Regions from separate parts of the Bacillus sp. GW823-FHT06A11 genome, predicted to be linked through region 1. Evidence: predicted binding sites of a transcription regulator. Region 1 holds the regulator's gene; each other region holds the start of a gene.
What was found. Region 1 encodes Rex, which represses fermentation and respiration genes when NADH is low (regulators of the CRP and FNR family bind a similar motif). Its sites were predicted from a motif close to TTGTGAAATATTTCACAA; they were not measured.
Positions count from the first base shown of each region.

Region 2: AC1Q8L_RS27505 (formate/nitrite transporter family protein) is a predicted target of Rex. The motif match lies at 1,054-1,071, and genes of this name have one in related genera.
Region 3: AC1Q8L_RS27740 (DoxX family membrane protein) is a predicted target of Rex. The motif match lies at 1,002-1,019, and genes of this name have one in related genera.

Region 1 is NZ_JBXAHS010000015.1:4,548-6,825, reverse strand. Features, by position in the region: gene AC1Q8L_RS29585 (CPBP family intramembrane glutamic endopeptidase) at 1-506, shown strand, start outside; gene AC1Q8L_RS29580 (YdiK family protein) at 503-694, shown strand; gene AC1Q8L_RS29575 (redox-sensing transcriptional repressor Rex) at 724-1,353, opposite strand; gene AC1Q8L_RS29570 (ABC-F family ATP-binding cassette domain-containing protein) at 1,540-2,278, shown strand, end outside.
Region 2 is NZ_JBXAHS010000009.1:153,588-155,865, forward strand. Features, by position in the region: gene AC1Q8L_RS27505 (formate/nitrite transporter family protein) at 122-970, opposite strand; gene AC1Q8L_RS27510 (FAD-dependent oxidoreductase) at 1,599-2,278, shown strand, end outside.
Region 3 is NZ_JBXAHS010000010.1:11,311-13,588, forward strand. Features, by position in the region: gene AC1Q8L_RS27735 (DUF4256 domain-containing protein) at 1-378, shown strand, start outside; gene AC1Q8L_RS27740 (DoxX family membrane protein) at 451-957, opposite strand; gene AC1Q8L_RS27745 (DUF5068 domain-containing protein) at 1,115-2,278, opposite strand, start outside.

The DNA.
Region 1 (2,278 bases):
CTCCAGCTACTATTGGATGGATTTTCATCGGGTTCTTCTTGGCTTTCTTTTCACAAATAGTTGCTGGTATGATCGAGATGCAGCTGCTAGGAATTAAACAAGGTTCAGAAAATACAATGAAACTGATGGAGATTGCAAGAACCACACCTTGGTTCCTTATTGTTGTATCTATAATTGGACCTATCTTAGAAGAAATCGTATTTAGAAAAATTTTATTTGGTGCACTTTATAAGAAGTTTAACTTCTTTATCGCAGCTATCATTAGTTCGCTTGTATTCGCAGCAATTCATTTTGATTTTACTCATTTATTGGTATACACTGCTATGGGGCTCGTATTCGCCTTCTTATATGTGAAGACGAAGCGTATTATCGTTCCGATTGCAGCTCATGTTGCGATGAATACATTAGTCGCTATTGGGCAAATTTTTATGAGCAATGAGCAAATTCAAGAAATGATTAAAGAAGCTGAAAAAATGCAAGGCTTTATCGGAGGATTTTTTGTATGAGAAACTCACCATTGTTCATGGCTACACTATACTTCCTTCTTGGATGTATCTTTACACGCTTCGCCATTACGAACGTGACAGATACAATCTGGAATGTGTGGACAATACTATTTGCAGTTATGGCAACAATTGATTTTAATTTGGCACTTCGCCTTATATTAGTTAAATTCACAAAGAAGAAACAATAATAAAACGCAGAGGTCGCTTCCTCTGCGTTTTATTGTGGATAGTTTTTCAAAAAGTAAACTAATGTTTGTAACTCTACAGCTAAATCAATATGATGAATTCTAATATTCTCTGATACGTTTAATCGTGCTGGTGTGAAATTCAAAATACCATGCACGCTCGTTTCAGCTAATCTATCTGCTACAGCTTGTGCTACTGTAGCCGGTACTGTTAATATTGCCACTTGTATATCATTTGATAATCTCTCTTCTAATTCATCTAAATGGTATACAGGAATGCCCCCGATTTCTGTTCCAACTTTCTCTTCACTAACATCAAATGCCATTTCAATTTTTGTATTATTGTTTTTCGTGAAATTATAATGTAAGAAAGCGGTCCCTAAATTACCTACTCCAATAAGTGCTACACGCGTTATATCATCTTGATCAAGTGTTTCGCGGAAAAATGATAATAAATAATTTACGTTATATCCATATCCCTTTTTCCCTAACGCTCCAAAATACGAAAAATCTCTTCGTATTGTTGCGGAATCTACTTTTACCGCTTCACTCAATTCGGCCGATGAAACACGCTGCTTACCAGAAAGAGATAAGTTTTGGATAAATCGATAGTATAGAGGCAATCTTTTAGCAGTGGCTTGTGGAATCTTTTGCTGATCCATATGACCTCTCCTCTCTTCCTATCTTTATTCATATACTTTAATCAAATACAGAAGTTTAGCACTCATTAAATTCCTTGTATAATAAAGAGAAGAAGTATTCTCTCTTATTTTAAACTATACACTATTTTTAGTATGATTGAGAAATATAAACATGGCAAAGTTAAGAAATTATTTGAGGTGAAAACATTGATTTTATTACAAGTAAATGGACTTTCGAAATTATACGGTGCAGAAACAATTCTTGCAAACTTAAAATTGGAAGTACAAACAAAAGATCGTATCGCATTAGTTGGAAGGAATGGAGCTGGAAAATCTACATTATTAAAAATTATCGCTGGTGAGTTATCACATGATGGTGGCGAAATTATAAAACCGAAAGATGTCTCAATCGGGTATTTAGCTCAAAATACCGGCCTAGAAACGTCTTTAACAATTTGGGATGAAATGCTAACCGTCTTTACCCACTTACAGCAAATGGAGACAAAACTTCGAAGGCTTGAGCAAGAAATGGGCAAAGAAGAAAACTTTTCAAACGAAGCTACATACGAAAGATTGTTAGCTGATTATGACCAATTGCAACTCAATTATAAAGATCAAGGTGGATATCAATATGAAGCGGATATTCGCTCCATTTTAAGCGGCCTTGGCTTCCCAGTTGAAACGCACCAGACGACGATTTCTACTTTAAGCGGTGGGCAAAAAACAAGATTAGCTCTCGGAAAATTATTATTAACAAAACCAGACTTACTTATTTTGGACGAGCCTACAAACCATTTAGACATCGAAACATTAACATGGCTTGAGCAATATTTACAAGGTTATCCTGGCGCAATATTAATCGTTTCACATGACCGTTATTTCTTAGACAAACTTGTTACACAAGTATATGAAATTTCGAATAAAGAAAGCAGACGATTTGTTGGTA
Region 2 (2,278 bases), on a different contig from region 1:
GAAAAAAATATATTTAAAAGAATTATTAAAACGGTATTTCCGGCTAATTAGGCCAACTGATATAAAAATAACATTCAAAATAATTATGTTATTTTTATACGAAAATGATTATATTAGTAGCTTAAATTTTTATTTGTGTTTGTAATGGGATGTTTTCCTCACATTGAGATTCAACTAAATTGCCCTTCTGTTCAGCTGTAGGGTTGTTTTGGGTTATATAATGATATACCATGCCAACAAATACAGATCCACCAATAATATTTCCAATTGTAACTGGAATTAAATTATAAATAGCCCCACTAAAAGAAATAGTATTGGGATGTGGCGATACCAGGGAGATTGCAAATAGCGATAAATTTGCAATGCTATGTTCATATCCAGATAAAAAGAATGTAAAAACCAATAACATCATAACAATTATTTTTGCTGTATCCCCTTTTACTTGAGAAGGAAGGAAGCATGCTAGACAAACAAGCCAATTACATAAAATAGCTTTGAAAAATAGCTGTATTGTCGGTGTATTCATTTTTACTTCAACAACATTACTTATCAAATGTTCATATTCAATTTGATCAAAAATACCAGTACCATAAAATAATAACGCAAAAAATATTGCACCTACCAGATTACCTAAAAAACAAGCACCCCAGTTACGACAAGTATCTAAGACCGTTGTTTTTTTTCGTAAGGTCGAAATTGTAAAATACATTGTATTCCCAGTAAATAATTCCGCTCCACCATATATTATTAATATAAGTGCAATTCCAAAAAATAAAGAAGCACTTAAATAAGTTGCAGGTGAATTTAAAACGTGAAAAAAATCCCCTAATTTAAAACATAATACTATAATAAATCCAATATAGATGCCGGCTAGTAATGCACGAACAAAATATTGTATTGGGTTTATATCTAATATTTGTTTCTTCTTTTGTGCAAGTTTTATAGCATCAGCTATCCCTTGTTCTAACATAAAATTACACACTCCTTTAGTTCATGGTTATTATAAATAATCCTAAGAATAAGCTACATGTTTCAATATTCACTTTCAAGATTTTGTTCAATATTTCACAAAATAAACATACTCACTTTACAAAATGATTCAAATGATGTGCAATCTGCTATATTCACTAAATCCTAGAAGGTGCATAATACACGAATATACCTAGTGAATATAGAATAAAAGAATAATTAATCTGGTATAAAAAGTTTTAATTTATCATGTTTAGGAAAAGCACTCCATCTTAATTTTTACTTACTTGTATAGTGACCTATCAGGAAATTATTCGCATTTATACATAAAAAAACTTTAATTATAAGGTTACAGTGTGTTTGTATGCGTTATTCTTTAAAAATTGAAGAAATACTACTAGCAGCAAACATATTCAACATTTTCCATCTGAAATATCTTAGTAACATTTTTAAAATTCCCTCTAACCTATGAGTTTAATGGGATCATCTTTGTATCTCATTACCCGAATAAAGATAATTTGTGACATATTTTAAAATAAACTATATATCAAGCAATCTGCTTTTTAAAATTGTTATAATATGAACGAACATCTTTGCTCAACACTTCACAATCGAAAGGAGAAATTGATATGAGAAAACGAAAACGCTTAGTAATAATCGGTAATAGTATATCTAGTTTACGCTGTATTGAAGAGATTTTAATACAAAATCCTAATATGTATAGCATTTCTATTTTCAGTGATGAACTCTATCCTCTCTACAATCAAATAAACACTATTTCATTACAATTAGATATTAAAAATAGAATACAAAAGCAATATAATTGGTACAAACAACATAATATTAAGCTTTTTACAAACGAAAAGGTAATAGAAATTGATCGTGAGGACGAGGTCATTGTTACAGATAAACGCCGTATTGTTTTCTACGATAAACTCATCATTGCAACAGGATCTACTGCTTTTATTTTTCCCGTTAAAGGACTGCAATTATTGGGAGTAAATAAACTTAGAACAACTGAAGAAATTCAATTTCTATTAAATATTAAGAAGCATGCAAAAAAAGCTATCATTATTGGTAATGGCATGCTCGGTCTAAAAATTGCACAAAATTTATTTGATTTTGGAATAGACGTCCACGTAGTTCATTTCAGTTCACACTTAATGGCAAAACAAGATATCTTGGCTTGTTCATTACTATGTAACAAGCTAAAAGCAAAAGGGATTCAATTTCTCATGGAAAAAAACACGGTTAAAATCCTAGGTACAGACTATGCAGAGGGGATCCAATTCGAAGATGGCACTATTAA
Region 3 (2,278 bases), on a different contig from region 1:
GATGTTGTCGGTTATGATGAAGAAAAGGACGAATATACTTTCTATGATTGTTCAAAGGAGAGTCCTAAAGGGCGCAGAAGTCTTTGTTATGATCTTGAAGCGTTAGAATCAAGAAAAAAACATAAACCAGAAAATAATGTTATTGATGTTGCAAATGCTATGGGCATTGAACTATTAACGGAAGAACAATATCGGGAAATGCAACAACTTGGGGATTTTGACATGAAATCATCAAGTTGGGTACAAACACCTTCAGATATTCGAGAACTCGGTGGTGCTCTATTTTGCGATTATCGCTTCGGACATGTTTTCGTGTACCACAATGGAGCAGACTCTTACTATGCTGCCAGAGGTTTTCGTGGCTCGTTAAAAGTTTAAATTAGGATAAATAAGAAAAAGAGCCTATACTCAGGCTCTTTTTCTTATTTATATTTTAAAAGTAAACTGTTACTACGCAGTTTTACTTAATTTATATGTTCCGTGGTTATTTTTACGGAAAAGTTTAGGGAAAACATAGCCATCTAATCCAATACGTCCAGCGTTTTGCCCTGCAACTAAAATGAACATAGTTAAAATAAGCAGATTTGGGTTTACACTAACAGTTCCGCTTAATAAAAATGAAAGATTCATTATGATTCCGAAAAATGCAGCTGTTTTTGTTAATCCGCCTAAAATTAAACCTAGACCTACTAAAATTTCTCCCCATTGAACTAAAAAGCTAAATAGGTCTGCGTTTGGAAGAACAAAATTTTGAAGAAAATCTGCCCACCAACTTTGTACTGCAGGATGGTCACCTGATGCTTGAGCGATAGCGCCCTTTAGAAAACCACTTGCATCAAAAGATTGTCCGAAAACTTTACCTATCCCAGCAGCGAGCCATGCATATCCTATGTAAAATCGTAAAAATAATAATATGAAAGCAGCACGTTTATCAGTTCTTAAAAAATTGATAACCATTGAAATCCCTCCAATATTCTATTTACATGTTTATTATATATCCATTGTGAAAAAATTCACAATGGATAAAGTGTGAACAAAAATGGTGTTTTTATAAAATGAAAAAGGCATATAACAATCATATGTTATATGCCTTTTCTATTATATATTTATTAATTTATTTAGGTAATGTAAATTTAGCTTTTTTACCTTGTGAAATATCTTTAGCTTCTTTATTTCTCATAGGTCCTAACTCAATCTCAAAGCTTTTGTCTTTCCAAATCTTTTCATACTGCTCTTGATCTAAAATATATACTTGTAGTAACTCTCCAGATGTTCCTGTTTTGACTGAAGCATTATAGTCATAATTTAATAGCATACCTTCATTAATCGTATATTGTGTACCATCATTCACTCTCAATGTAGAGCTTATAGGAGACAGTGAAACGTCTTGAGCATCTTTGTTATCAAGCTTGAATTTTACTGTTAACAGAACAAGACCGTTTTTAAAATTTGCAAAGCGTGGAGCTTCGACGGAATTTGGTGTGAATTGAGTGAATTGGTATCCGTCTAATGTAACATTAACAGCGCCTAATTCTTGATTGTTATTAATACTTGATTTCTCTTTTAACATTTTTTTATCGCCCATGTTATTAGCTGTAGCTTTATCTTGGTAGAAAGTATTATCTGTTGCAACTTTTTCAGCACCCTGTTTGTTTAAACTTAATGAAAAGCTTCCAGGATTTCCGATTGGAGCATCAAATTTTCCTTTATTAGCTTGTGCAGTTGGGACTGTGACTGAGACTGTTGAGAGACTTGAAATTTTCGCTAGATCATCTTTTCCGAATGGATAAGCGATATAACCAGAAATAGTTTCTCCTGCTTTTACTAAGTAATCATTCGTTGGAGCAAGTTTAGTTGGGAGCTGATCTTCTTTTGGAATTAAATCTTTATAGTTACTATATGCTTTCTGCGCGCCAGTAAATGACATGTCCAATGCTGGCATATAATAAATATCTTTAGCTGAACTATTTTTTACGCTGTAGTTCACAAGAATAACTCCGCCTTCTGTTTGACGATTAAACGGAATATCGAAGTTTGTATGGAATCCATTTAATTCAACTAATGTGTAACTATTCATTGATACTGAAACATCTTCAGCTTTATAGACTTGTGGTTCTTTATTTTCAAAAAGAACTTTTGTTTTACCACCTGTTTCTTTTTCCATATAGGAAATCAGCTTAGAGTAGTCGCTTGATCCAGTAGCTGTATTTTCAGGCTTTTTATCTTCAGTTTTTTTATCTTCGGATTTTTTTTCAGTAGGTTTACTTTCTTTCGTTGT